DNA from 2 places in the Pseudoxanthomonas sp. Root65 genome. Region 2 is predicted to be linked to the other one. Evidence: riboswitches for the same ligand, from Rfam matches in the RefSeq annotation. Region 2 holds a riboswitch; the other holds the start of a gene.

Region 1 (14,412 bases), 480 kb from region 2:
GCGCCACCGACCTGGCTGCGGAAACCGAGTTCGGCGTACTGCGGAATGTGGCGGATGCCCGAGCGGCCTTCGCGCAGCGCGGCCGACACGGTGTCCGCATCGTTGCCCAGGCAGGAGGTGATGCCCAGGCCGGTGATGACGACGCGGCGCATCAGAAGTTCTCCGTCGAGGTGAACAGGCCCACGCGCAGATCGCGTGCGGTGTAGATCTCGCGGCCGTCGACCAGCATGTGGCCGTCGGCCACCGCCAGTACCAGCTTGCGGTTGATCACGCGGCTGATGTCGATCTCGTAGCTGACGCGCTTGGCGGTCGGCAGCACCTGGCCGGTGAACTTCACTTCACCCGAGCCCAGCGCGCGACCGCGACCGGGCGCGCCCAGCCAGGTGAGGAAAAAGCCGGTCAGCTGCCACATCGCATCCAGGCCCAGGCAGCCCGGCATCACCGGGTCGCCGAGGAAGTGGCACTGGAAGAACCACAGGTCCGGATGGATGTCGAGTTCGGCGCGCACCATGCCCTTGCCGTGCGCGCCACCGTCCTCGCGGATCTCGGTGATGCGGTCGAACATCAGCATCGGGTCGTTGGGCAGGCGGCCGCTGTCGGGGCCGAACAGTTCACCGCGCGCGCTGGCCAGCAGCTGTTCGCGCGAGAAGGAAGCGGGGGCGTTCATTGCGTCGTCCATTCTGCGAAGCGCAAATAATGCACACATGTGCATACGCTTGTCTTGATGCAGATCAACCGGTTTTTTCCATACGCCGCCGTACCATCGGCGCGACGCAATTGCGGCAAGGGTTTCGCGCGTTCTTTCCGCAAGTCCACACGCAACCGTATCGTTTGAAGATGCCTCCATGCGATCGCGTACGGCGGCCGATATCATCGCGTGATGCGCAAGATCATCCATATCGACATGGACGCCTTCTACGCGTCGGTGGAGCAGCGCGACGATCCGTCGCTGCGCGGACGACCGGTGGTGGTGGCGTGGCGCGGCGAGCGTTCGGTGGTCTGCGCGGCATCGTACGAGGCGCGCGTGTTCGGCGTGCGCTCGGCGATGCCGGCGGTGCGCGCGGAGCGGCTGTGCCCGCAGGCGGTGTTCGTGCCGCCGGACTTCGCGCGCTACAAGGCGGTGTCGCGGCAGGTGCGCGAGATCTTCCTGCGCCACACCGACCTGGTCGAACCGCTGTCGCTGGACGAGGCCTATCTCGACGTCACCACGCCGAAGTCCGACCTGCCGACGGCCACCGCCGTGGCCGAGACTATCCGTGCGCAGATCCGCGAAGAGACGCAGCTCACGGCATCGGCCGGGGTGGCGCCGAACAAGTTTCTGGCAAAGATCGCCTCGGACTGGCGCAAGCCCGATGGACAGTTCGTGCTGCGTCCTCACCAGGTGGAAGCGTTTCTGACGCCGCTGCCGGTCGAGCGCATTCCCGGCGTGGGCAAGGTGATGCAGGGCAGGCTCAACGCCGACGGCATCCGTACGGTCGGCGACCTGCGCGCGTATCCGCAGCATGAACTGGAAGCGCGTTACGGTAGCTTCGGCGGCGGCCTGTACCGGCGCGCGCGCGGCATCGACGAGCGGCCGGTGGAACCCGACCAGCCGGTGCAGTCGATCTCATCCGAGGACACCTTCGCCAGCGACCTGCTGTTGTCCGAACTGGAGCCGCACATCGTCCGCATCGCGGAAAAGGCCTGGCAGGCCAGCCGCAAGACCGAGCGTGTCGGCCGCACGGTGGTGCTGAAGCTGAAGACGTCGCAGTTCCGCATCCTCACGCGCAGCTTCACGCCGGAGTCGCCGCCGGCGTCGGCGCAGGAGTTCATCGCCATCGCGCTGGCGCTCCGTGAGCGCATCGATCTGCCACCCGCCACCCGCTACCGTCTGGTCGGCGTGGGCCTGTCGGGATTCCGCGACCGGGACGAGATGGCGACGCAGCCGGGGCTGTTCGATAGCTGCGCTTGATCGCGGTCACGGCGTCGCTGTGGCGTTGGTCGGCGCCGCTGGCACTCGTCCCACGTCCCTGCCAGCACGCCTCCGTGCACGGCGGTAGGCTCGTGCCGTCAACCGGGGGAGGCAGACGATGGAAGCGATCCGACAAGGCGCGGCCGCCGAACTGTGGCAGTCGCTGGTGCGCGAGGCCTGCGCGCGCTGTGGACAGACGCTGGACGAAGCGCAGGAGAGTTACCTGGTCTTCGTGCTGCTGCGGCACCAGCGCGACGGACACCTGCTGGCGCGCACGCAGGCGCTGGAGTGGCTGGATGCGCAGTTGCGCGTGGGCAGCGCGCGCGCCGACGCGCTGCGCGACGTGGGCGATCGCTGCCTGCTGATCGCCGGCCTGTTTCCCGCGCTGGCGCAGCGCCGACGGGTCAGCGTGGACTACTTCATCGACCTGGGACGCGGCGCCTACCAGGGCGTGGCCGATAGCGGACGCAGCGGCTATGCGGAGCTGTTCGCGCAACTGGCGGACAGCTATCACCACCTGGTCGCGGCGCTGCGCGGCATCCGCGGTGAACGGTTCACCGATGCGTGGACCCTGCACGGCGCGCGCAGGGTCCACTGACAGGATCGCCTGCGCGATCAGTCGCGCGCGCGGTAACGCAGGCTCAGGCCGTACTCGCGACCGGGCTGGTTGTACCAGGCGATCGTTTCGTACTGGCGGTCGAACACGTTGCTGGCGCGCGCCTGCACCGACCATTCCTCGGTGATGGCGTACTCCAGTCGCAGGTCCAGCGTGCCGTAACCCGCCAGGCGGACGCTGTTGGCGACGTTGTCGTAGCGGTGGCTGGCGCCGTTGGCGGTCAGGCCGATGCGGAAGTCGCCGAACGCGCGGTCCACATCGATGCGTGCGGTATTGCGGGCACGACGCGGCAGCAGGTTGTCGTGCGTGACCCCGGCGGTGCGGTTGCGCGGATCGGTGTGGCTGAGCTCGGCATTCAGGTCGAAGCCGGCCAGCGTCACCGCGCCGGTCAGTTCGGCGCCCCGGATGCGGGCTTCCTCGATGTTGACGATGTTGAAGCTGCTGTCGTAGCCGATCAGCTCGTCCACACGCGTGTCGTACACGTTGAAGGTCCAGTTCCAGTCGTCGCCGTATTGCGCCACGCCCAGGTTGAGGCTGCGCGACTCTTCCGGTTCCAGATCGGGATTGCTGAAGCCGGGGTAGTACAGGTCGTTGAAGGTGGGCGCCTTGAAACCGGTGCCGGCGCTGGCGGTCAGCTTGAAGCCGCGGGCCAGGTCCATGCCCCAGCCGAGCGTGCCGGTGGCGTGGTTGCCGAACTGTTCGTTGTCGTCGTTGCGCACGCTCGCCTGCAGGCGATGCGCACCGAAGCGGCCCTGGTACTCGACGAAGGCGCCGGTGTTGTCGCGCGTGTCCACGGTGAAGGGCGTGGTGCTGGTGATCTCGTCGCGCAGCCAGTCGGCGCCGGCGGTCAGGAGATGCTGTTCGCCGATCGCGACGTCGCCCTGGATCGAGGCGTTGTCGCGACGCGTATCGAAGGTGCTGACGTAGGTGCGCGTGCCGGTGGCGGCGTCGGCGAAGTGGTTGTCCGACTCGTCCGAAGCGCGGCCGAGCTGGGTGGTGAGCGTGGTCCGCGTGGAGGGCTTCCAGGTCAGCTTGCCGCCCAGCACCCGCTGCACGTTGTCGGCCTCGTTGCCGCTGAAGCTACTGCCGTCGAATTCGTTGAAAGCATCGGCATTCAGCGCGTGGCCTTCCAGCGTCAGCGTGTCGGTGAACCGGTAGCCGCCGCGCACGTTGAGCGAGACGTTGCGGTAACCGTCGTCGTCGGGCTCATCGGTGAAGCAGCCCTGGAACAGCGTGCCGGAACCGCGGCAGGCGTTGATGCCGTCCGTTTCCTGGTACGCCGCATTCGCGCCGATCCAGCCACGCTCGCCGCCGTAAGCGAAACCGCCGCTGGCTTCGCGCAGGTGGTGGCTGCCGCCGCCGATGCGCAGCTCGCGCGACAGGCCCTTGCCGCCACGACGGGTGAAGATCTGGATCACGCCACCGATCGCTTCCGAGCCGTACAGGCTGGAGCGCGGACCGCGCACGATCTCGATGCGCTCGATCTGGTCGACCGGCAGATCCTGGAAAGACGCCAGGCCGGCGGTCGCCGAGCCGATGCGGATGCCGTCGACCAGCACCAGCACCTGGTCGGACTCGGTGCCGCGCAGGTTGAGGGTGGTCAGCTTGCCCAGGCCGCCCTGATTGCTGAAGCCGACGCCGGCGCGCCCCTTCAGCACATCGACGAGCGAACGGGCCTGGCTGCGCTCGATGTCCTCGCGGGTGATGACCTGCGCGGGCACCAGGCTGTCCTGCAGCGGAATGTCCGTGCGCGTGCCGGTGACGACGACTTCGTCCAGCTCGGTGGCGTCCTGCGCCTGCGCAGCGAACGGCAGGGCCAGCGCGACCGCGGCGGCAAGAAGGGAAAGGGAATGACGGCTGTACATCGGATTCGAACTCCATCGCGCGCCCCGCGCGCATTTTTCGGCGTGGAGTTGCGACAGAGAGGGAAACGTTGCGGACAGCGCGGCAGACGAGCGGCGGCGCGGCACGCCGCGACGCCCTCCGCATCGCAACCAGTGGACTTCCGGGCCGGTCTCCGGGCTTGCGAAGGCGTGCACGATGCACGCTGCCGGGGCGCCTTCCCATGCATAAGTCGCACAGTGGCCGATGCCGCGGTTGTCTTCGCCTACCGTTGCGGGGGCAGCGCCGGAATGCCGCCTGCGCGGGTCACCGGCTTCCCGTTTCAACCCGGACGCGGACGCCGCGGGTCACCTGAAAGCGCGCGCAGTATACGGGAAGCCTCCGTCCGCGACGTAGAGCGGCGCGTGCTCCGCTGCTTTCAGCGACAGAAGGTGTGCTGCGTCTAGCAAGCTCGACGCTACGTGGGGCGGTATTGCGAGGAGCTGCTGCCGTGAGGCAATGCGTGGAGTGGAGCTTGCTCTGCTGCTTTCCGGGAGGGGACGGTGCGCGGCGTCGAGCAAGCTCGACGCTACATCGGAGTCAGTCGTCCCCGCCGCGCGAATCGAACAGGTTGAGCGAGGGGCCCGTGTCCTCTTCGCGCTCGGTGTGCGTGGTGGTCACCGGGCCGGCAGCGGGCCGGCCACGCGGCGGTGGCAGCAGCGCGGCGGCCGCGTCGTAGGCCACCAGCAGTTCGGCGCGGCGGTCCTCCGGCAGCTGTTGCCAATGGCAGTCCAGCAGGGCGCCTTCCAGCGCGTAGAGCAGGTTGAGACTGGGGCGGAAGCCCGCGCGCTTGACCCGGATGAAGGCTTCCACCGCGCCCACGCCCTCCAGGTCCTCCTGCGTGCGCAGGCCGACCTGGCGCAGCCAGGCGGCGGACTTGGGGCCGATGTTGCGCAGCTTGGTGCCTGTCATGTCAGCGAATCCACGAAGATGGCGGCGATGCGTTCCATGCCCGCCTGGTCGTCGGCATCGAAGCGCGCCAGGCGGGGACTGTCCAGATCGAGCACGCCGACCAGTTCGTCCCCTTTCACCAGCGGTACCACCAGTTCCGAGCGCGATGCGGAATCGCAGGCGATATGGCCCGGGAAGGCCTCCACATCGTCCACGCGCTGGGTCTGGCGGGTGCGTGCGGCGGCTCCGCAGACCCCCTTGTCCAACGGGATCCGCACGCAGGCTGGTAAGCCCTGAAACGGACCGACCACCAATTCCCGGCCATCGAAGAAATAGAAGCCCGCCCAGTTGAAGTCGGGCAGGGCGTGGTACAGCAGCGCGGCCAGGTTGGCGGCATTGGCGATCCGGTCCGGTTCGCCTGCCAGCAGGGCGCGGGCCTGCTCGGCCAGCTGTGCGTATTGTTCCGGCTTGCTGCCGGTGAGCGTTTGCGAGGCGAATGACATGGGGCCGATTCTACTCCGCCGCTACGGTGGGGGCCGGATATCATCGCGGGCATGACTACGCATTACCCGAACGCCGCAGCGACTGGACACGTGGGCGGCATCGCCGTCGCAGGATCGTGATGGACCGCGCCATGGACCGCCTGTTCGTCACCGGCACCGATACCGGCGTCGGCAAGACCGTCGCCAGCACCGCGCTGCTGCATGCCTTCCGCGCGCGCGGAATGCGTGCGGTCGGCATGAAGCCGGTCGCCAGCGGATGCGTGGCGACGCCGGATGGCTGGCGCAACGACGATGCGCTGGCCCTGCAGGCGGCGAGCGATCCGGTACCGCCCTACGACGACCTCAATCCGTACGCGTTGTCGGCGCCGCTGGCGCCGGAGATCGCCGCGCGCGAGGCGGGCGTGGATGTGCAGCTCGGCGTGCTGGTGTCCGCGTTCGAGCGCCTGCATCCGCTGGCCGACCTAGTGCTGGTCGAAGGCGTCGGCGGCTGGGCGGCGCCGCTGACCGCCACGCTGGACCAGCGCCATCTGGTGCAGGAACTTCGTCTGCCGGTAGTGCTGGTGGTGGGCATGCGGCTGGGCTGCATCAACCACGCGCGGCTCAGCGCGCGGGCGATCCAGGACGACGGCGCGCGCCTGGTCGGCTGGATCGCCAACGAGGTCGATCCGGACATGGAACGCCGCGACGAGAACTTCGCGCTGCTGTCAGCGCGCCTGCCGGTGCCGTGCTGGGGCAGGCTGCCGTATGCGCCGGACGTTGATGCGCGCGTGCAGGCCGCACACCTATCGGTGCCCTAGCGGGCTGGGGTGTGCGCTGCGCAGAGGACAATGGCGGTGCGACCAACAGCCCGGGCGTCCCGCTGATGGGCGCGTTGCAACGCGTTCGCCCCCGGCGCTGATGACTTCAGCGGGCGCATAAAAAACCCGGCAGCGTGGGGGCTGCCGGGTCGGCTGCGCGGAGGGAGGGGGAGCCGCGCAATGAAAACGGTGGAGCGGGCGGGTCTTACTTGCCCTTGGCGGCCTTGGTCGCCTTGGCCACGGAGGCCTGGACGTTGTCGGTCGCGGATTCGAACTGGGTCTTCACTAGCTGGCCGAAGGCCTCACCGGTCTTCAGGCTCAGGCCGAACACTTCCTGGCTGGCGGCGACGACGCGCTCGGCGTTGTCCTTGGCCACCTGCATGCCCTTCGGCCACAGGGTCTTGTAGCCCTCGAGGTCGCGGGTTTCGGCCAGTTCGCCGAAGAAGGCGGTGGTGGCGTCGATGTTCTTCTCGAAGGTCTTCAGCTGCACGCCGAACACGGTCTCGGCGCTTTCCAGGGCCAGACGGTTGGCGCGCGAGGCAGCGGCGGCGAACTGGTGGGTGAACTGGCTGAAGCTTTCGTTGAATTGCGTGGTCATGGCGTGCTCCTGAAAGGGGATTTCCATCTGTTGCGACGCAGCATAGACAGATCCATGTTGCAGTGCAATAAGTGGCGTATGGAAATCCGACGAACGGTCAGGAGCCGTTAAAAATCAAACGCTTGTATGCGGTGGTATGAAACCGGTTCCATGCCTTACGGGCCGGTGTAGCGGCATCCGGACGTGCAGGTTTCATGCACCACGATGGCGCTCAGCAGCGGCAGCACCGGCTTGGTCTGGTCCCAGATCCACTTGGCCAGCTGCTCGCTGGTGGGGTTTTCCAGGCCGGGGATGTCGTTGAGGTAGTGGTGGTCCAGCCGCTCGTAGATCGGCTTGAAGGCGGCCTTCACGTCGGCGAAGTCCATCACCCAGCCGGCCTGCGGATCGATCGGCCCCGAAAGGTGCAGCTCGATGCGGAACGAGTGGCCGTGCAGGCGCGCGCACTTGTGGCCTTCCGGCACGTGCGGCAGGCGGTGAGCGGCTTCGACGGTGAAGACCTTGAAGATGTCCATGCGACGGTTCCGGAAGCGGTGGAACGCGCGGCACCGGTCAGGTGCCGCGCGGGTGGATCAACTCAACGGGCGGGACGCGCCTGGCCCTGGCCCTGGCGGGCACCACCGGTGCGGCCGCCGTCGCGGCGCGGGCCGCTGCTGTGCTTCTTGGGGCCAGCGTGGGCATGGCGCGGAGCCTCGCTGTGCGGGCGGCGTGCGTGCTTCTGCGGGCCGTTGCGGCGCGGGGTGCGCTCGCCGGCGGGCTGCTCGGCCTTGCCCGGGGCGCTGTTGCCCCAGCGGATCGGGGTCTGCGGCTCGAAGCCCGGCACGTCGCGCAGGTCCACGTCGCGGCCCAGCATGCGCACGATGGCGCGCAGGTACTTGGCTTCATCCTGCGCCACCAGCGAAATCGCTTCGCCGGTCGAGCCGTTGCGGCCGGTGCGGCCGATACGGTGCACGTAGTCCTCGGCCACCATCGGCAGGTCGAAGTTGATCACCTGCGGCAGCTGGTCGATGTCGATGCCGCGCGCGGCGATGTCGGTGGCCACCAGCACGTTGATGCGGCCGGCCTTGAAGTCGCTGAGCGCGCGCTGGCGGGCGCCCTGCGATTTGTTGCCGTGGATCGCCGCGGTCTTGATGCCGCTCTTGTCCAGGAACGTCGCCAGCTTGTCGCTGCCGTGCTTGGTGCGGGCGAACACCAGCGTCTGCAGGCGGCTGTCCTTGGCCAGCAGGTGCAGCAACAGGTCGCGCTTGCGGCTGCCGTCGACCGGGTGGACGCGGTGGGTAATCGTCTCGGCCACCGTGTTCTTCGGGGTGACCTGGATCTGCTTGGGATCGCGCATGAACTCCATGGCCAGCTCGCGGATCGGCTCGGCGAAGGTGGCGGAGAACAGCATGGTCTGGCGATTCTGCTTGGGCAGCTTGGCCAGGATGCGCTTGATCGACGGCAGGAAGCCCATGTCGAGCATGCGGTCGGCTTCGTCCAGCACCAGGATCTCGATGCCGGACAGGTCCACGCTGCGGCGCTCGAGGTGGTCGATCAGACGGCCCGGGCAGGCGATCACCATGTCCACGCCACGGCGCAGCGCGTCCAGCTGGTTGCCCATGCCGACGCCGCCGTAGATGGTGGTGCTGGGGATGCGCAGGTACTTGCCGTAGCCGCGCAGGCTGTCGTGCACCTGCACGGCCAGTTCGCGGGTGGGGGTCAGCACCAGGGCGCGCGGCTTGCGCGGGCCGCGGGCGGCGACTTCCTGCGGGGTGGTGGCCAGGTACTGGATCAGCGGCAGGCCGAATGCGGCGGTCTTGCCGGTGCCGGTCTGGGCGCCCGCCAGCAGGTCATGGCCTGCCAGGGCCAGTGGGATGGCCTGTTCCTGGATGGGGGTGGGCTGGGTGTAGCCCTGTTCGTCCAGCGCGCGCAGCAGGGCGGGCGCCAGGCCCAGGTTTTCAAACGTCATGGTGAAAGCTCCAAAGCCGGCCGGCCGGACACGCACGCAACGCCGGCACAGCGAAGTGCGGCAACGTAGGACGCGCAGAATGCGGCAAGACCGTGACTCGAAGCGTTCCCTGAAACCGCGCTGCGAGAAGGGGTGCGGAGGCGCCAAAACGGCGGATCCGAGCTTGCGCAACGAAAGAAGTCGGAGCGGGGCGGGCGCGGGAACTCGCGGGGAGTTCCCTGCGCCGGCGGACCATCGGGGAAACGAACGGCCGCAGGCAAGCGGCGCGCACTGTACCCGAATCCGGGCCTGAATGGGGGAACGGGGGCTGAAACCGTCGTCTGCGACCGATTGTCGCAGCCCGGGAATCAGTGACTTGCAGGCGTATCATCACTTTTGAAGACCCGCCCAGCCGACCGCCATGAGCCTTCGCATCCTCCGCCAGAACGACGCCCCGGTGCCCGCTGCGCCGGCCGATGGCGTGGTCTGCCAGGCCAATGCGGCGGGCTGCAGCGGCTGCCTGGTACGCCACCTGGCCATCTGCGCGGCCCTGCCGGTGTCCAAGGCCCATGCGATGGAAGCCCTGGCCGACGACGCGCGGCTGAAGGCGGGCGAGGCGCTGGTCCGCGAGGGCGAGCCGCGGCGCGGCGTGTTCACCGTGACCAAGGGCGCGCTGCGCCGGATCCGGCTGCTGCCGGACGGCCGCCGGCTGGTGGCCGGCTTCCTGATGCCGGGCGATTTCATCGGCTTCTCCGGCACCTCGCATTACAGGCACACGATCGAGGCCATCACCGACAGCACGCTGTGCGAGTTCTCGATGGCCGACATGCGCAGCCTGTGCCATGACCATCCCGAGCTCGAGCGCGAACTGCTGGAGCGCGCCTGCGTGGAACTGGATGCGACCCGCGGCAACCTGATGACGCTGGCCAGGCTCAACCCGATGGAGAGGCTGGCGGGCTTCCTGGTCGACATGGCGCAGCGCCGCCGCCGCCAGGGCCAGGACGACAGCGAGGTGGTCCTGCCGATGACGCGCACCGACATCGCCGACTACCTGGGCCTGACCGTGGAAACCGTCAGCCGCAGCTTCACCCGCCTGCGCCAGGAAGCCAGCATCGCCACCGACGACCCGCACCATGTGCGCCTGCTCAACCGCATACGCCTGGATGCGCTGGCGGAAGCGCGGGGCTGAGGCGTCCGGATTTCCGAAACTCCTGGGTGTGGGAGCGACGTAAGTCGCGATGAAGCTTTACTGGTGGTCCATCGCGACTTACGTCGCTCCCACATCCGACTGCGTGAGCTGTTCCAGGGCCAGCTTTCCATCGCGCAGCCGGTAGCGCGTGTCCACCACGCCGTCGGGCAGTTCGGCGTGGCTGATGATCAGCACGCTGCGTCCCTTCGCGGCATCGGCGAGGTCCCGCATCAGCGCGTCGGCGGTGTCCTGGTCGAGCCCTTCGGTGGGTTCGTCGAGCAGCAGCAGGGGCGCGTCGCGCAACAGGGCGCGCGCCAGCGCCAGCCGGCGCGACTGGCCGGCGGACAGCGTGGCGCCGTTCTCGCCGACCCAGGTGTCGAGGCCGGCGTCGCGGAAGCGGTTGTCCAGCTTCACCTGCGCCAGTACCTGCCACAGGCGCGCATCGTCCGCTTCGGTATCGCCGAGGCGCAGGTTCTCGCGCACGCTGCCGGAGAACACCGGCGCATCCTGCGGCAGCCAGGCGATGCGCGCATGCCACTGCGCGGGGTCCAGCGACCGCAGGTCGTCGCCGGCGAAGCAGATGCGGCCTGCCTGCGGCGCGCGCAGTCCCAGTACCAACGCCAGCAGCGACGACTTGCCTTCGCCGCTGTCGCCGGCCACCAGCACGCGCTCGCCGGGCGCGACGTGGAGGCTGGCGCCATCCAGCACGCGCCGGGTCGTGCCTGGCCACGCGAACACGATGTCGTGCAGGTCCAGGGCACCCTCCACTGCCGGTGGCCGCACGCCGGTGACATCGCCCTCCGTCGCGGTCGGATCGACCACGTCCTGCAGCCGTTGCGCGGCCACCGTCGCCGCGCGCCAGGCCTGCCACGACGGCGCGATGGCGCTGCAGGCCTCCAGCACCGCGACGCTCATGAAGAACAGGCCGCCGGCCGCGGCCGCGCCCACGCGGTCCGCGTGCACCGCCGCCATCAGCACCCACAGCATCGCCGGCAGGGTCAGTGCGGTCACCCCGGCATGGGCCAGGGCGGCGAGGGCGAGCCGCTGCTTGCGCCGGTCCTCCCAATGGGCAATGTCGCGGCTGCGTGCATCCAGCGCCACCAGCCACGCCGATGTCGCGTCCATCGCCGCCAGGTCCTGCTGGCCTTCGATGCCTTCCTGCACGGCGGCCCGCAGGCGCATGCGGGCGCTCGCGCGTTCCTGTTCCAGCGCGGCGACGCTGCGCGCGGACAGCCACGGCGCAAGCACCGCGATCAGCACCAGTGCGACCAGCAGCACGATGCCGGCAAGCGGCAGCACCATCAGTGCCACGGTGACGGCAAACAGGCACAGCGCCAGCAGCGCGAACAAGGGCCCGAGTGCGCGCACCAGCACGCCATCGACCGCGTCGATGTCCGCCATCAGCCGCGCCATCAGTTCGCCGATGCGGAACCGGCCCAGCCCCAGCGGCGCCAGCGGCAGCGCGCGGCTGAAGAACCACGCCCGCAGGTCGCGCGCGATCCGCAGCGTCACGTCGTGACCGAGCAGCTTCTCGCCGTAGCGCGACAGGATGCGCACGAAGGTCAGCGCGCGGATGCCGGCCGACGGGCCGAAGAAGTTGAAGCCGACCGCGGCGCTGCCGGCCAGGGCCGCCGCCGTCAGGAAGTGTCCGGACAGGCCGAGCAGTGCGGTGCCGGCCAGCAGCGTCAGCAGCAGCAACCCGACCGACAGCGCCATGCGCGGGCGATGCCGTGCGATCACGTCCCGCAGCGATGTCGTGTCGTCGTCCCGGTGCGGGCTCACGGCGTGCCTCCATCGATATGCACGCGGCCGTCGCGTACCTGCCAGACCCGCGTCATCGCCGCCTGCGCGGTGGCGCTGTGGGTGGCGAGCACCACGGCGCGGCCGCGCGCGAACTGCTGGATCGCCCGCAGCACGGCGGCTTCCGTATCGGCATCGAGGAAGGCGGTGGGCTCATCGAGCAGCAGCAGGTCGGGATCGCGCAGGAACACACGCGCCAGCGCCACGCGCCGCGCTTCGCCGCCGGACAGGCCGAAGCCGCGTTCGCCGATCACCGTGTCCAGTCCATCGGGCAGGCGCGCCGCGAAGCGCATGACCTGCGCGGCTTCGGCGGCCTGCTCCAGTTCCGCCTCGCTGGCATCGGGCCTGGCCATGCGCAGGTTGTCGCGCAGGCTGCCGGCGAACAGGAACGGCCGCTGCGGTGCGTAGCCGATGCGCAGGCCGGGCGCGCGCTGCAGGCTGCCCGCGTGCACCGGCAGCCAACCGGCCAGCGCTTCCAGCAGCGTACTCTTGCCCTCTCCGCTGGCGCCGACCAGGGCGACATGCTGGCCGCGTTGCAGCTGCAGCGTGATGTCGTGCAGCACGTCGCGCGCGGCAGCGGGATGGCGCAGCGCGCCCCCCTGCGCGCTGACCAGCGAGGTGGCCGATGCTTCCGCTCCATCGCCGGTCGAAAGGGCAGGCGCGTCGACGTCGAGCACCAGCGCGATCTCGTCCATCGCCGCCAGCGCCGCGGCGCGGTCGTGGTAATGCGTGGCCAAGCGCCGCAGCGGCGCGTAGAACTCCGGCGCCAGCAGCAGGCAGAACACGCCCATGCCCAGCGTCAGCGGTGCCGCGCGCAGGTCGAGCATGCCGAGATAGGTCAGGCCCAGGTACAGCGCGATCATCGCCACGCTGAGCGAAGCGAAGAACTCCAGCACCGCCGAGGACAGGAAGGCGATGCGCAGCACGCGCAGGCTGCGCACGCGCAGTTCCTCGGCGGCGGCGCGGATGCCCGCCAGTTCCGACGCGCCGCGTCCGTACAGCCGGATCAGGCCCAGTCCGCGCAGACGGTCGGCGAAATGCCCGCCCATCCGGGTGAGCGCCTGCAACTGGCGCTGGCTGGCCGCCTGCGCGCCCCAGCCGACCAGCATCATGAACACCGGTACCAGCGGCATCGTCAGCAGCAGCACCAGGCCGACGGTGCGGTCGACGACGAACGCGGCCAGCAGGATCGCCAGCGGTACGCCCACGACTTCCGCCCGCAACGGCACGAAGCCGCCGAAGTAGCCTTCCAGCGCATCCACGTGCGCGCCCATGCGTTCGGCCAGCGCACCGCTCTGCTGCGAGCGCACCCAGACCGGCCCGCGCGCGACCAGGCCACGCGCGATGCGCGCCCGCAGGTCGATGCGGATGCGCTCGACGGCACGATCCGCGAGCCGGCGGCTGGCCCAGCCCAGGCCGGCGCGCAGCAGCAGTGTCGCCAGCAGGGCACCGAGTAGCGGCAGCAGCCTGACCGGTGGTTCGCCGTCGACGAACGCGCGCTGCAGGCAGAGCGCGATCAGCGCGGCCTGCGGCAGCACCAGCATGCCGCCGATCACGCCCAATGCACTGGCGGCACGAAGGGGTTTGCGTGCGACATCGCCCAGCGCCTGCAGACGCGTCTTCGCTGTCGCGCGCGTGGGCGCGTCGCCGATCATGTCGGCAGCGGCTGGCAGCCGAGCGCTGCCAGCACGCCGTGCAGCGCGGGGTGCCGCATCAGCCACGGCGAGGCGATCGTCAGCACGCCGGCGGCGAAGACGAAGGCGGCGGCCGTGCGACGCACCGATGCGCGCTGCCAGTGGCGGCCCAGGCGCGCACCGGACCAGGTCAGCGTCACCATCATCGGCAGCGTGCCCAGGCCGAACACGGCCATCGTCAGCGCGGCATCGCCTGCGTTGGCCTGCAGCCACGCCACCGTCAGCAGGCTCAGGCTCAGGCCGCAGGGCAGCCAGCCCCACAGCGCGCCCGCCACCAGTCGCCGCGGCAGCGTGTCCGCCGGCAGCACGCGCGCATGCAGCGGGCGCAGCGCCTGCCACACCCGGGCGCCGGGACGGGCAAGCACGTCGAGTCGGCCACGCTGGTCCAGCAGGCGCAGCGCCAGCAGCACCAGCGCCAGCCCCACGCCGACGCGCATGGCGAGCACCGCGGTGTCGTGCCGCGCCAGCGATAGCAGGCCACCGCCGAACGCGCCGACCAGCGCACCGGCCAGCGTGTAGCCGCCAACGCGTCCGAGATTGAGCTGCAACGCGCTGCCCCAGCCCTGGC
Region 2 (14,412 bases):
GCCCTTCGGCAGCCAGTACGCGGCCTTGTTCTCGACCACGCCGGGATTGTCCTTGTTGCCGTTGGCCCAGCCGCCGCCATGGACGAAGAGCAGGATCGGCGCATTGCGCGGTTGCGCCGGCAGGTAGACGTCGAAGCGCTGGCGCGGATCGTCGCCGTAGGCGACATCGCGCAGCGCGCTTGCGCCTGCAGGGAGCGTCGGCGCACGTGCGGCGGGCTGGCGCGAGGCCTCGCGCGCCTGCTGCAGGCGTTCGCGGAAGGTCTGCGCCGCCAGCGGCGGCAGCATCACGGTCAGGCCGACGGCGAGCAGGCCGGCTCGGAACAGCATCTTCATCGCATCACCTCGGGGGGACATCCGGTTCAGACGGCGCGCAACACCAGTTGCGCACGCAGGCCGTGCGGCGTGTTCGGCAGCAGCCGCAGCTCGCCGCCGTGCTGGCGGGCCACGCGCTCGACGATCGGCAGACCCAGGCCGCTGCCGCCCTGCGCCTGGTCGTGGACGAAGGGCTGGCGTGCACGTTCGGCAGCTTCAGCGGACAGGCCGGTGCCGCCATCGGCGACCTCGACCACCCAGGCCGGTCCTTCGGCCCACAGCTGCAGCGACAACGGCAACGCACCATGCCGCTCGGCGTTGACCAGCAGGTTTTCCACCGCACGCAACAGCGCCATCGGCTTGCCGGGCAGCAGCGCGTGGTCGGGAAGTTGCACCCGCCAGTCCTTCGTGGACGCGGCCACGGCATGGCGGCAGATCGCGGCCAGGTCGACGGTCTCGCTGCCTTCGTCGCGCCCGTCGCGTGCGAAGGCGATGAACTGGCCGAGGATGGCGTCCATCTCGGCGATGTCGCGATGCATGCTGCGGGTCAGGTCCGGATCGGTATCGGGGACCATCTCCAGCGCGAACTGCAGGCGCGTCAAGGGCGTGCGCAGATCGTGCGAGATGCCCGCGAGCAGCAGCGCGCGCTCATCCGCCGCGGCACGGACATCGCGGCTGGCATCGCCCAGCGCCTGCGCCAGGTCGGCGACCTCACGCGGGCCACGCGCATGCACCGGCGGTGGCGCATCGCCGCGCACGATGGTCGGCGCGGCCGCGGCGAGCTGGCGCAGCGGCTGCACCAGGCGACGGGCGAAGTACGCCGCGGCCAGCCACACGAGCACCACGCAGCCGATCAGCATGAACACCGAGAACCGGCGCATGCCGGTACCCGGGCGCTCGTAGGCGAACGACACCCACAGCGGTTCGCGCGTGGCCGGTTTCAGCCAGATCACCCGCAATCCGCGACCGGCTTCCATCCGCAGCTCGCGCCCGCTGCCCAGCGTGTCCGCCGCCTGTTCGCGCAGTTCCCGCAGCAACGGCGCGAAGCGCGGTCGGGCGTCGGCCGGCGGCGTGCTGCGTACCTCCAGCCCGGCCTCACGCAGCTGCTCGACGGTGCGCGCATGCGGCTGGTGTTGATCGAGCGCTTCGACGACGGCGGCGAACCCCTGCATCGCGCGCAGCAACTGGTCCGCCGCCGGCCGCGTGGCCAGTTCGCGCCCCAATAGCAGCATCAGCACGCCCGCGCCGATCAGCACCAGCGCGATCACCAGCACCAGTTGGCCGAACACGCTGCGCGGCAGCGGCGACCTCATGCCGCGGCCTCCGGCGGCACGAACACATAACCCACGCCCCAGACGGTCTGGATCAGGCGCGGCTGGCGCGGGTCTTCTTCCAGCAGGCGGCGCAGCCTGGCAACGGTCACATCCATGCTGCGCTCGAAGGCTTCGTGTTCGCGGCCGCGGGCCAGGCTCATCAGGCGATCGCGGCTCAGCGGCTGGCGCGGATGCCGCAGCAGCACCGCCAGCACGGCGAACTCGCCGCTGGTGAGCCGCAGCAGCGCGCCGTCGCGGGTGAGTTCGCGCCGCCCGAGGTCGAGGGTGAACGGTCCGAACACCACCTCGCCACCGTCAGCCTGCGGTGCGCCGGGCGTTGGACGCGTGCGCCGCAGCACCGAGCGGATGCGCGCCAACAGTTCGCGCGGATTGACCGGCTTGGGCACGTAGTCGTCGGCGCCGATCTCCAGCCCGACGATGCGGTCGATCTCGTCGCCCTTCGCCGTGAGCATGACGATGGGCGTGGCGTCGCCCTGGCCACGCAGGCGGCGGCAGATGTCCAGGCCGTTCTCGCCGGGGAGCATCAGGTCCAGCACGATCAGGTCGAAGTGGCCGCGGTCCAGCGCCTGCCGCAGCTGCACGCCATCGCCCACGCCGCGCACGTCGAAGCCCTGCGACTGCAGGTAGCGCTGCAGCAGCTCGCGCAGCCGCACGTCGTCGTCGACCAGCAGTACACGGGGCAGGGCGTCTTCCATGGAGCCACTATCGCCCGCCGCCGCGACGGCCGGCAAACCCCGCCGGCGGCCCCTTTGTAAGCAGATGTTTCCCGCGCCGCCCGCAGACACATCTGCTGTCAACCGCGACACACCTGCCGGCGTTGCCCGCCCTACCGTGGTCCTGCCGCCGCTTCCCCTGTGCGGCCATCCCACACTCCGACGAGGATTCCGCCATGAGCAAGACCCCGTTCCTGATCGCCACCGCCTTCGCCCTCTGCGCCACCACCCTGTTCGCCGCCCACGCCGAAGCCCGCGAGCGCAGCCGCGCCGTGCAGCGCACCGCGCAGGGTGGCAACGTGGCGGTCGAGCGCAGCAATGCGCGCTATGACAGCCAGCGCCAGCGCAGCTGGCAGGCCGACGGCCAGGGCAATGCGAGCGCCGCGCGCAGCGGCGCCATCAGCGGCGCGAACGGCGGCAATGCCGGCTACGACCGCAGCGCCTACCGCAACGCCGACGGCAGCGCCGGTCGCCAGGGCAGCGCCTACGCCAACGGACCGAACGGCGGGACCGCCAGCACCAGCGGCGGCATCAGCCGCGACGCGGACGGCAACGTGACCGGTGCACGCAGCACCACCGCCACCGGCGCGAGCGGCAACGGCTACACCGGCAGCACGACGGTGTCCGGCGGCACGGTTTCGCACACCGGCACCTGCACCAACGCCGGCGGCGAAACCATCGCCTGCCCGCGCGGCCACTGACGACCGCTCCTTTCCGCAGGCGCGACGGCAGGCACCCCCTATGCCGCATGGACGCCCTCCCACCTGTCGCGCCTGCACCTTCCTTCACTTTCTGGAGAACGCCATGTCCCGAACCGTCCTGCTTCCCTTCGCCACCGTCCTGTCCGTGTTTTCGCTGGTGGCGCCCGCCCACGCACAGCAGCGCACGCTGACCGATGAGCAGAAAGCCACGTTGCAGGAACGCCTGAAGGCCGCCGACGCCAATGGCGACGGCCTGATCGACAAGGCCGAGGCCGAAGCGAAGCTGCCGCGCATCGCCAAGCGGTTCGACACCCTGGATACGAACGGCGACGGCAGGCTTTCACCCGACGAAATGCGCGCAGCAGGCCAAAAGCTGGCCGAGCGGCGTGGGCGGTAAGGCCGCGCCATGGAGGGCATGCGTGCTTTCGTCGGCCTGCCACTGCTGCTGTTCGCGCTGATCGCGGCGGTGGAAGCCGCGTGCCTCGTACGGCGCGGCGTGCGCTACGACTGGAAGGCGTACTGGGCGTCCTTCGGCGACGCCGCCGGCCGCGCCCTGACGGGCCTGCTGATCCATGGCGGCATTGTCGGCGTGCTGCTGTTCGCGATCTGGGAGTTCCGCCTGACCACGATCGCGATGGACCAGCCGTGGCACTGGCTGGCGCTCTTCCTGGGCCAGGAGTTCTGCTACTACGGGATGCACCGGGCCGATCATCGCGTGCGCTGGTTCTGGCTGAACCATTCGGTGCATCACTCGGCCGAGCAGTACAACCTGTCCACGGCGTACCGCCTCGGCTGGACCGGCAAGCTGACCGGCGCGGCAGTGTTCTTCGGCCCACTGGTCTGGCTGGGCTTCCCGGTGCCGTACGTGGTCGGCGCGCTGGCGCTGAACCTGCTGTACCAGTACTGGCTGCACACGGAACTGGTGCCGCGCCTGCCACGCCCCATCGAGTTCGTGTTCAACACGCCGGCGCACCACCGCGTGCACCACGCCAGCAATCCCGAGTACCTGGACTGCAACTACGGCGGCGTGCTGATCGTGTTCGACCGCCTGTTCGATACCTGCCGCGAGGAACGCCCCGGCGTTCCGATCCGCTACGGACTGGTGGATCCGGTGCGCAGCTACAACCCGGTGAAGATCGCCTTCCACGCGTGGGTGAAGCTGCTGCGCGACCTGCGGCGCGCGCGTGGCCTGCGGCAGGTGGGCATGACCCTGTTCGGCCCGCCCGGGTATGTACCCGGCGGCACGGACGACGGTCGTCCGAAGGGTTGAGAGTGGCCCGGGCCGGCGCGGCCGGCGACAATACGCGCCCCTCGCGGCCCCACGCCGCCCGTCCATCGAGTCCCATGACCGCTTTCGTTACGCCCGACCGCATCCGCAGCCTGTTCGCCCAGGCCATGTCCGACATGTACCGCGCCGAGGTACCGCTGTACGGCGATCTGATCGAACTGGTCGGCGACATCAACGCCGAGACGCTGCGCCGCGATCCCGCGCTAGCCGAGCGCCTGCAGCGTGGCGGCGAGACCGAACGGCTGGACCTGGAGCGCCATGGCGCGATCCGCGTCGGCACGCCGGCCGAACTGGCGATGCTGGGCCGCGTGTTCGCGCTGATGGGCATGCACCCGGTGGGCTACTACGACCTGACCGTAGCCGGCGTGCCGGTGCACGCCACCGCCTTCCGTCCGCTGAGCGAGGAGGCGCTGGCCGCCAACCCGTTCCGCATCTTCACCTCACTGCTGCGGCTGGAATTGATCGCCGATGCCGCGCTGGGCGCGGAAGCGGAAGCGATCCTGGCCAAGCGCGACATCTTCACCGCCGGCGCGCGCGCGCTGGAGGCGCAGGCCGAACGCGACGGCGGCCTGGACGAGGCCGATGCGCAGCGCTTTGTCGCGGAAGTACTGGAAACGTTCCGCTGGCATGGCGATGCGACCGTGCCGCGGGAGACCTACCGCGCGCTGCACGGTCTGCACCGGCTGGTCGCCGACGTGGTCAGCTTCCGCGGCCCGCACATCAACCACCTGACCCCGCGCACGCTGGACATCGACGCCGCGCAGGCGGCGATGCTGGCGCGTGGCCTGCAGGCCAAGGCGCTGATCGAAGGCCCGCCGCGCCGCGCGGTGCCCATCCTGCTGCGGCAGACCAGCTTCAAGGCGCTGGAAGAGGAAGTCGCCTTCCCCGATGCCAACGGCACGCTGGTGCCCGGCAGCCACAGCGCGCGCTTCGGCGAGATCGAACAGCGCGGCATGGCGCTGACGCCGGCCGGTCGCGAACTCTACGACCGTCTGCTGGCGCAGGTGCGCCAGGCCGGCGGGGCAGGCAACACCGCGGCGGACTATCCGCAGCGGCTGGCCGAGACGTTCGCGGCGTTTCCGGATGACGAAGACACGCTGCGCCGCGAAGGCCTGGGCTACTTCCGTTATCGCCTGACGGATGCGGGTGCCGCACTGCCGGCCGCCGAGCGCGCGGCGATGACGCCTGACGCGCTGGTCGATGGCGGCCATGCCACCGCCGATCCCATCGTCTACGAGGACTTCCTGCCGGTCAGCGCGGCGGGCATCTTCCAGTCCAACCTCGGCGGCGGCGAACAGCGCGCCTACGACGCGCATGCCAACCAGGACGCGTTCGAGGCCGCGCTGGGCAAGGCGATCCATGACCCGTTTGCGCTGTACCAGCGGGCGCAGGACGCGTCGATCACCGCGTTGCGCGCGTGACGGCAGGAGTGAGTGGGTAGGAGTGAGGAGTGAGCAAAGGCGCTTTTCCTCACTCCTCACTCCTGCCCGCTCACTTCTACCCCGCTGGAATCCGTGAAACCCGCTTCGCACCGACATCCGCGGTTCCACACAACATTTGGTGTTGACGCTTCCCGACACCCCCACTATCTTGTGGCCGTCGGTTCCGGTGGTGGCTAGCCTCCGGATGAAAAGGGAAGCCGGTGACGCGTTCGCGCCACTCCGGCACTGCCCCGCAGCGGTAATTGGGAACGACCCCGCCACCAGCACTGAGGCGCCATGCCTTGGGAAGCGGCGGATGTAGGTGGAGCAGGAGTGAGTGGGGAGAAGTGAGGAGTGAGGAGAAGCCGGACGGGGCTTCCGCTCACTCCTCTTCCCTCACTCCTCGCCCCAAGCCCATGAGTCCGAAGACCTGCCGACAGCCGCGCGATGCACACCGCGCGGTGCCGGCCGCGGATTCTCCGGGGGGAGATGGCTGGCGAAGCAGGGCGCCCGCAGTCCGTCTGCGTGGTCGCGTCTCCTGCGACGCCGCTTCCCCACTGTGATCCTCCATCCGGCCTTGCGCAGCCCTGCGAGGGACGGGCCGCCGCGTGCACCACGCATGGAGGACTCTCGTGACCCAGACCGACCCCGTCGTCGCCGACGCCGGCACCACCCCGTCCCAGAAGGACGCGTTCGCCCTGACCCCGCCGCCCACCGCCACTGCGATGAGCGTGACCAAGCGCAATGGCGGCCGCGAGCCGGTGGACCTCAACAAGATCGTGCGCGCGGTGCAGCGCAACTGCGAAGGCCTGCACGCCATCGACCCGATGCGCGTGGCCACGCGCACCATCTCCGGCCTGTACGACGGCGCCAGCACGCGCGAACTGGACGAACTGTCGATCCGCACCGCCGCGCTGCTGACCGGCGAGGAACCCGAATACAGCCGCCTGGCCGCACGCCTGCTGGCCGGCTACATCACCAAGGAAGTCACCGGCCAGGAGATCCATGCGTTCTCGCAGTCGGTGACGCGCGGCCACGAGGTCGGCCTGATCAACGACCGCCTGCTGAACTTCGTGCAGACCAACGCGCGCAAGCTCAACGACGCGCTGGATGCCTCGCTGGACCTGCACTTCGACTACTTCGGCCTGCGCACGCTGTACGACCGCTACCTGCTGCGCCACCCGCACACCCGCAAGGTGATCGAGACGCCGCAGCAGTTCTTCCTGCGCATCGCCTGCGCGCTGAGCGAGGACGTGCCGGAAGCGCTGGCGCTGTACCGCCGCATGGGCAATCTGGACTACCTGCCCAGCTCGCCCACGCTGTTCAACAGCGGCACTACGCACGAGCAGCTGTCCTCGTGCTTCCTGCTGGATTCGCCGCAGGACACGCTGGAATCGATCTATGCCAAGTACGGCGACATCGCCCAGCTGAGCAAATTCAGCGGCGGCATCGGCGTGAGCTATACGCGCGTGCGTTCGCGCGGGTCGCTGATCAAGTCCACCAACGGCCACAGCAACGGCATCGTGCCGTGGCTGAAGACGCTGGATTCCTCGGTCGCGGCGGTCAACCAGGGCGGCAAGCGCAAAGGCGCGGCCTGCGTGTACCTGGAAACCTGGCACGCCGACATCGAGGACTTCCTGGAGCTGCGCGACAACACCGGCGACGAAGCGCGCCGCACGCACAACCTCAACCTCGCCAACTGGGTGCCGGACCTGTTCATGAAACGCGTCGAAGCGGACCAGGACTGGTCGCTGTTCGATCCTCGCGTGGTGCCGGAGCTGACCGACCTGTACGGCGCCGCGTTCGAGCTGGCGTATACGCAGGCCGAGACGCAGGGCAAGGCGATGAAGACCATCTCCGCCCGCAAGCTGTACGGCCGCATGATGCGCACGCTGGCCGAGACCGGCAACGGCTGGATGACGTTCAAGGACAAGTGCAACGCCGCCAGCAACCAGACCCTGCGCGCCGGCAACGTGATCCACCTGTCGAACCTGTGCACCGAGATCCTCGAGGTCACCTCGGCCGAGGAAACAGCGGTGTGCAACCTCGGCTCGATCAACCTGGCCCGCCATTTCGACAGCGACCCCGACACCGGCCGCGTCTGGTTCGATTTCGACAAGCTGGCCGAAACCGTCCGTCTGGCCGTGCGCCAGCTGGATCGCGTGATCGACCTGAACTTCTATCCCATCGAGACCGCGCGCCGCGGCAACCTGCGCTGGCGCCCGGTCGGCCTGGGCTGCATGGGCCTGCAGGATGTGTTCTTCAAGCTGCGCCTGCCGTTCGACAGCGCCGAGGCGCGCACGCTGTCGGCGAAGATCGCCGAGACCATCTACTTCCACGCGCTGGAGACGTCGGTGGAACTGGCGCAGGAACGCGGTCGCCATCCGTCCTTCGCCGACACCCGTGCGGCGAACGGCGAACTGCAGTTCGATGCCTGGAACGTGGTGCCGGAAAACGTGGAGCGCTGGGATGCGCTGCGCGCGCGCATCAAGGAACACGGCTTGCGCAACTCACTGCTGATCGCCATCGCGCCGACCGCGACCATCGCCTCGATCGCCGGCTGCTACGAATGCGTGGAGCCGCAGGTGTCCAACCTGTTCAAGCGCGAGACGCTGTCGGGCGACTTCCTGCAGGTCAACCGCTACCTGGTGGACGAACTGAAGAAGCTGGGCCTGTGGACGGCGGAGACGCGCGATGCGATCAAGCTGTCCGAAGGCTCGGTACAGGGCCTGGCGCAGGTGCCGGACGCGCTGCAGCAGATCTACCGCACGGCGTGGGAAATCCCGATGCGTTCGCTGATCGACATGGCCGCCGGCCGAGGCGCCTTCATCGACCAGTCGGCCTCGCTCAACCTGTTCATGGAAAGCCCGAACATCGGCGCGATGTCGTCCATGTACATGTACGCGTGGAAACAGGGCATCAAGACCACCTACTACCTGCGCTCGCGCCCGGCCACCCGCATCGCCAAGACCACGGTCAGCAGCGCAGCGGTCACCGCGCCGCAGCGCGAGTACACGCCGACCGAAGCCATCGCCTGCTCGCTGGAAAATCCGGAAGCGTGCGAGGCGTGCCAGTAAAAAAGAAAAGGGGCCGACTTGCAGGTCGGCCCCTTGGTTGCTTCACCAAAACATCCAAACAGCTTGAGCGGGATGTCTTTGATCGGCACTTCGGCTAAGAAGTACGGCAACTATAACCTTCTATAGGTGAAATTGCTGCTAGCCGGTCAAAGTTTTAGCTCAAGCGCTCACTTCATCAGCAGAGGTAGCCATGAGTAAGGGTAGAGATCGCACGGTGTTCCGCCGAGATGACGGAAATTGGGCAAACAAGAGGAATGATTCGGATAGAGCTTCCAGCGTTCATTCCACGCAGAAAGCGGCGGAGCAATCAGCCCGCCAAATGCTCGGCAATCAGGGTGGCGGTGAGTTGACCACTAAGGGAGTGGACGGAAGGATCCGAAGCAAGGACACCATCTCTCCGGGTAACGATCCGAATCCACCGCGAGACCGCGAGCACTAATAGTAGGGAAGCGATTTGGCACAAGGACGTGCCGACCTCGCCAAGTCAAACATCAGTCAATCTTCCAATACTTGGAAGAAAACAGAAGAAGATCCAATACATGTCTGCACAACCAAAACAAATGTTGCTCGACCCTGGTTTCGAACTGACGTTGCGCCCGATGCGCTATCCGCAGTTCTATGACATGTACCGCGACGCGATCAAGAACACCTGGACGGTGGAGGAGATCAACTTCCAGATCGACATCACCGACCTGCATGCGAAGATGACGCCGGCCGATCGCCACCTGATCCACCGGCTGGTCGCGTTCTTCGCCACCGGCGATTCGATCGTCTCGAACAACCTGGTGCTGAACCTGTACCAGCACCTCAACGCGCCGGAAGCGCGCATGTACCTGTCGCGCCAGCTGTACGAGGAAGCGCTGCACGTGCAGTTCTACCTGACCCTGCTGGACAACTACCTGCCCGACCCGTCGGAGCGCTTCAAGGCGTTCGCCGCGGTCGAGAACATCCCCGCGATCAAGAAGAAGGCCGACTTCTGCTTCAAGTGGATCGACAGCATCCAGGACATGAAGCGGATCGAGACGCGCGACCAGCGCCGCCAGTTCCTGCTCAACCAGATCTGCTTCGCCGCCTGCATCGAGGGCCTGTTCTTCTTCGCCGCCTTCGCCTACGTGTACTACTTTCGCTCGCGCGGCCTGCTGCCGGGTCTGGCCAGCGGCACCAACTGGGTGTTCCGCGACGAGAGCTGCCACATGGAGTTCGCGTTCGAGTGCGTACGCACCGTGCGCGAGGAGGAGCCGGACCTGTTCGACGAACGCATGCAGCAGCAGGTCTACGACATGCTGGAGGAGGCCATCGAGTGCGAAGTGCAGTTCGCGGAGGATGTGCTGTCCGGCGGCGTGGCCGGCATCTCGACGCGCGACATGCGGCAGTACCTGCAGCACTGCGCCGACCAGCATTTCGCCAAGCTCGGCATGCCCAAGCGCTACGACGTGCGTAATCCGCTGCCTTTCATGGAACTGCAGGACGTGCAGGAATTGACCAACTTCTTCGAGCGCCGCGTCTCCGCCTACCAGCTGGGCGTGCAGGGCGAAGTGGGCTTCGACCACGCGTTCTGAGACATCGGGTCGCTGACGATACACATGTGGGAGCGACGTAAGTCGCGATCGCGGCGATTAGCGCCTCGTGGTGCTGCAGCGTCGCATGCCATGTTGAGGACGAGGGCTGCGGTGCCCTTGGCCCAGCGACTGGCCGGACTCTTCATTCCTGCGTTCGCGACTCACGTCGCTCCCACATCGGGCTCCGCGAGCCTCACGACGGCCCGACATCCCGGCGCGCTATGCTGCCGCCGGGAGCACGCACACCGGAGCATCACCATGACCGAACTGGCCACCGCCGAAGCGCGCCCCGTCGAGGCCCGCCTGCTGCACATGGTCTTCCCCGACCACACCAACCACCTGGGCACGCTGTTCGGCGGCCAGGCGCTGGCGTGGATGGACATGTCGGCCTTCATCGCCGCCTCGCGCTATGCGCGCACCACCGTGGTCACCGCGCGCTCGGAGCAGGTCGACTTCAACCAGCCCATCCACAAGGGCGACCTGGTGGAAGTGGTGGCGCGCGTGGTCAAGGTCGGGCGCAGCTCGATGAACGTCGACGTCGAAGTCATCACCGAGAACCTGCTGACCGGCGAGCGCAAGCTGTGTACGCGCGGGCACTTCGTGATGATCGCACTCGACCCGCTGGGCCGGCCCACCCAGGCGCCGCCGCTCGCACCGAAGGAAACGTAGAGCGGGCCTGGGCCCGCCGCCACGACACCGTGCATGTCCCGGAGCAGGCCATGGCGCGAAAAGGCGCTAAACGCGATCGCATCGAAGATCGCTCCGGACTCGGCGCGGGGTTCGGCGTGGTCGTTCGTCATGCTTCTGCAAGCTCCCTCTTCGTGCAGCCCCCATGACGCCTGAAGCCGCTCCACGTTGCCCCCACCGCCGCCGCTGGTTGACCGCGCTCGCTGCAACGCCGCTGGCCGCCAGTGCCTGGCCACGCCTCACGTCCGCCGCCGCCTGCGACGATGCCGCGGGCTGGATCCCGCCCGACGCCTTCCTCGCCGATCTGCCGCGGCTGATGCAGGCGCTGAGCGTGCCGGCGATCGGCATGGCGGTGGTGGAACGGGGCGAGGTGGTGTGGTCGCGCAACCTCGGCGTGCTGAATGCGGAGACGCGCGCGCCGGTGGCGGAGGACACGCTGTTCGAGGATGCCTCGCTGAGCAAGCCGGTGTTCGCCTATCTGGTGCTGCAGCTGGCGGACCAGGGCGTGATCGATCTGGATGCGCCATTGGTGCGCTATCGCCGGATGGACTACCTGGCCGGCCATCCGTGGGTGGATCTGGTCACGGCACGCGACGTGCTGCGCCATTCCACCGGCCTGCCGAACTGGCGCAGGGATCCGGCGAACGAAACACTGGTGCCCGCAGTGAAGCCGGGCACGCGGATCGACTATTCCGGCGAGGCGATCTTCTGGCTGCAGCTGGTGGTGGAGACGCTGACCGGCGAGAGCCTGGATGAATCCATGCAGCGCCTGCTGTTCGGGCCGGCCGGCATGCGCGACAGCAGCTATACATGGAGCCGGGAGCTCGCCGCGCGTTCGGTATACGGGCACCGTGCGGTCGACGACGATGACCCCGCCATGCCGCCGCAAATGCTGCGCGATACCTGGAACGCCGCACAGACGATCGCCGATCGCTGGAACAAGCCGCTCTCGTCATGGCGTTATGCCGATGCCGAGCGCGCCCTGCCCGAGGTGCAGGCGATCACGCCGAAGGGGCTGGTGAACTGGCCCGGCGATGTCCTCGCCAACGCCGCGGCCAGCCTGCGTACCACGCCGACCGACTACGCCCGCTTCATGGCGCTGATGGTGCGCGTGCCGCGCGAGCCCTGGCAGATCACCGAAGCCACGCGCACCGCGATGCTGACGCGGCAGATCGACGTGCCCGGGCGCTGGACCGACAAGGGCCTGGGCTGGAATCTGGAATCCACGCCGCGCGGGCCGGTCTTCTACCACTCGGGCAGCAACGGCGGCATCTTCAAGAACTTCGCGCTGGGCGACGCCCGTGGCCAGCGCGCGCTGGTGGCGCTGACCAACGGCGGCAGCGGCAACGTGCTGTACCGGCGCGTAGTGCGCGCGGCCACCGGGCACGACCTGCTGGCGTTCGACCTGTAGGCACGGCCGTCGGCCCACGCGGACCGGCGATGTGCTAAACAGCGATCCTCACCGCACCGGAGACGCTGCCATGACCTTCCCCCGTTCGTTCCGTCGCTCATCCCTCCGTGGCCTTGGCGTGATCGCCGGCGCCCTGGGCGTGTCCGCCTGCGTCAGCACACCGGGCCCGCAGGTCGCCGGCGACGGCCGGTGCAGCGATGCGACGCTGGGGTGGGCGGTCGGGCAGCCGGCGGACGAGGCCACGCTCAAGCGCCTGTCGCGTGAAAGCGGCGCAGGACTGGTGAATCCGATCGCACCGTCCACCGCCGTCAGGCACGACTCGCGGACCGACCGCCTGCGCGTGTACATCGACGCGCAGAACCGCATCACTGCCGCCCGTTGCGAATAATCCACGCCGCCCCAATGCGCCACGACCACATCCTGACCCTCTCCTGCCCGGACACCACCGGCATCGTCTACCGCGTCACCGGCCTGCTGTACGCGTCGGGCTGCAACATCCTGGACGCGCAGCAGTTCGGCGACGAGGAGTCGGGACGGTTCTTCCTGCGCGTGCATTTCGACGTGCCGGGCGCGACCGAGATCGACGTGCTGCACGAAGGCTTCGCCTCGCTGGCGGCGATGTTCGGCATGGACTGGCGCATCCACGACGCCCGCCGCAAGGCCCGGCTGATGGTGCTGGTCAGCAAGCAGGGCCATTGCCTCAACGACCTGCTGTTCCGCGTGCACAGCCGGCAGCTGCCGGTGGAGATCGCCTGCATCGCCTCCAACCATGCCGACTTCGCGGCGTTGGCGCAGTCGTACGGCGTGGCGTTCCACCACCTGCCGGTGACGGCCGACAACCGCGCCGCGCAGGAACGGCAGATCGTCGACTTGGTGGAACGCGAGCAGATCGACCTGGTGGTGCTGGCGCGCTACATGCAGATCCTCTCGCCCGCCCTGTGCGATGCGCTGGCCGGCCGCGCCATCAACATCCACCACAGCTTCCTGCCCAGCTTCAAGGGCGCCAGGCCTTACCACCAGGCGCACCAGCGCGGGGTCAAGATCATCGGTGCCACCGCGCACTACGTGACCCGCGACCTGGATGAAGGCCCGATCATCGAACAGGACGTGGCCCGCGTGGACCACGCGATGACGCCGAAGGAACTGGTGCGGATGGGCAGCGACATCGAATCGCTGGTGCTGGCGCGCGCCGTACGTCGCCATGTGGAGCACCGCATCCTGTTGAACGGGCACCGGACGGTGGTGTTCCGCTGAGCGCCGTGGCCGCTTCCTGTGGGAGCGACGTAAGTCGCGAGCTCTTCCTCTGGCAACACCAAAAGCTCGCGACTTACGTCGCTCCCACCACTGGCTGTCCCACCATTCCTGCCGCTCAGGCCCCCACGCGCCGCCGCAGCCCCACCAGCACCGCGTACACCACCGCCAGCACCACGACGGCCACGCCGATCGCCGTCCACTCGCGTGCGCTCAGCGTGGTGAGGATGGCGAGCATGCCGAACACCGCTAGGCCGGGGACCAGCGGACCGCCGCGCAGCACGAACGGCTCGCCGCGCTCGCGCAGGTCGGTGCGCTGGGCGCGCCAGGCGGCGATGCCCACCATCACGTACACCAGGCAGACCGCGCCGCCGGAGATCAGCACCAGCGCTTCGAAGTTGCCCAGCACCGCCAGCACGCAGGCGATGCCGGCATGCGCGGCCAGCGCCAGCAGCGGCACGCGGTGGGCGGCGCTGACCCGGCCAAAGGCCTGCGGCAGGTAACCATCGCGTCCCAGTGCGAACAGCAGCCGCGACGAGCCCAGCAGATTGCCGAGCAGGAAACCGGCCATCGACACGCAGGCGGTCACCAGCAGGGCGATGCGCGCCGGATCCCACAACTTCCCTGCCGCCTCGGCGATCGGCACGCTGCTGCTGGC

Evidence for each region. A riboswitch is a leader RNA that binds a small molecule or an ion and turns the genes downstream of it on or off. The one in region 2 is predicted to bind cobalamin.
Region 1: linked by a shared signal. The riboswitch ahead of btuB (TonB-dependent vitamin B12 receptor) and the one ahead of ASD77_RS05455 (ribonucleoside-diphosphate reductase subunit alpha) in region 2 are both predicted to bind cobalamin.

What each region holds. Positions count from the first base shown of each region.
Region 1 covers NZ_LMHA01000001.1:1,719,391-1,733,802, forward strand. The annotation lists gene fabB (beta-ketoacyl-ACP synthase I) at 1-152, opposite strand, end outside; gene fabA (3-hydroxyacyl-[acyl-carrier-protein] dehydratase FabA) at 152-667, opposite strand; gene dinB (DNA polymerase IV) at 881-1,951, shown strand; gene ASD77_RS07550 (hypothetical protein) at 2,070-2,549, shown strand; gene btuB (TonB-dependent vitamin B12 receptor) at 2,567-4,432, opposite strand; cobalamin riboswitch at 4,558-4,779, opposite strand; gene ASD77_RS07560 (TfoX/Sxy family protein) at 4,989-5,360, opposite strand; gene ASD77_RS07565 (GAF domain-containing protein) at 5,357-5,842, opposite strand; gene bioD (dethiobiotin synthase) at 5,962-6,639, shown strand; gene ASD77_RS07575 (phasin family protein) at 6,845-7,237, opposite strand; gene queD (6-carboxytetrahydropterin synthase QueD) at 7,393-7,749, opposite strand; partial or broken gene ASD77_RS07585 (DEAD/DEAH box helicase) at 7,893-9,182, opposite strand; gene ASD77_RS07590 (cyclic nucleotide-binding domain-containing protein) at 9,583-10,350, shown strand; gene cydC (thiol reductant ABC exporter subunit CydC) at 10,429-12,132, opposite strand; gene cydD (thiol reductant ABC exporter subunit CydD) at 12,129-13,805, opposite strand; gene ASD77_RS07605 (sulfite exporter TauE/SafE family protein) at 13,802-14,412, opposite strand, start outside.
Region 2 covers NZ_LMHA01000001.1:1,237,691-1,252,102, forward strand. The annotation lists gene ASD77_RS05420 (alpha/beta hydrolase) at 1-333, opposite strand, end outside; gene ASD77_RS05425 (ATP-binding protein) at 360-1,625, opposite strand; gene ompR (two-component system response regulator OmpR) at 1,622-2,341, opposite strand; gene ASD77_RS05435 (hypothetical protein) at 2,536-3,060, shown strand; partial or broken gene ASD77_RS18605 (hypothetical protein) at 3,164-3,415, shown strand; gene ASD77_RS05445 (sterol desaturase family protein) at 3,476-4,330, shown strand; gene ASD77_RS05450 (VOC family protein) at 4,405-5,769, shown strand; cobalamin riboswitch at 5,932-6,222, shown strand; gene ASD77_RS05455 (ribonucleoside-diphosphate reductase subunit alpha) at 6,495-8,846, shown strand; gene ASD77_RS17675 (DUF2188 domain-containing protein) at 9,037-9,285, shown strand; gene ASD77_RS05460 (ribonucleotide-diphosphate reductase subunit beta) at 9,386-10,405, shown strand; gene ASD77_RS05465 (acyl-CoA thioesterase) at 10,664-11,074, shown strand; gene ASD77_RS05470 (serine hydrolase domain-containing protein) at 11,238-12,503, shown strand; gene ASD77_RS05475 (hypothetical protein) at 12,574-12,891, shown strand; gene purU (formyltetrahydrofolate deformylase) at 12,906-13,757, shown strand; gene ASD77_RS05485 (APC family permease) at 13,873-14,412, opposite strand, start outside.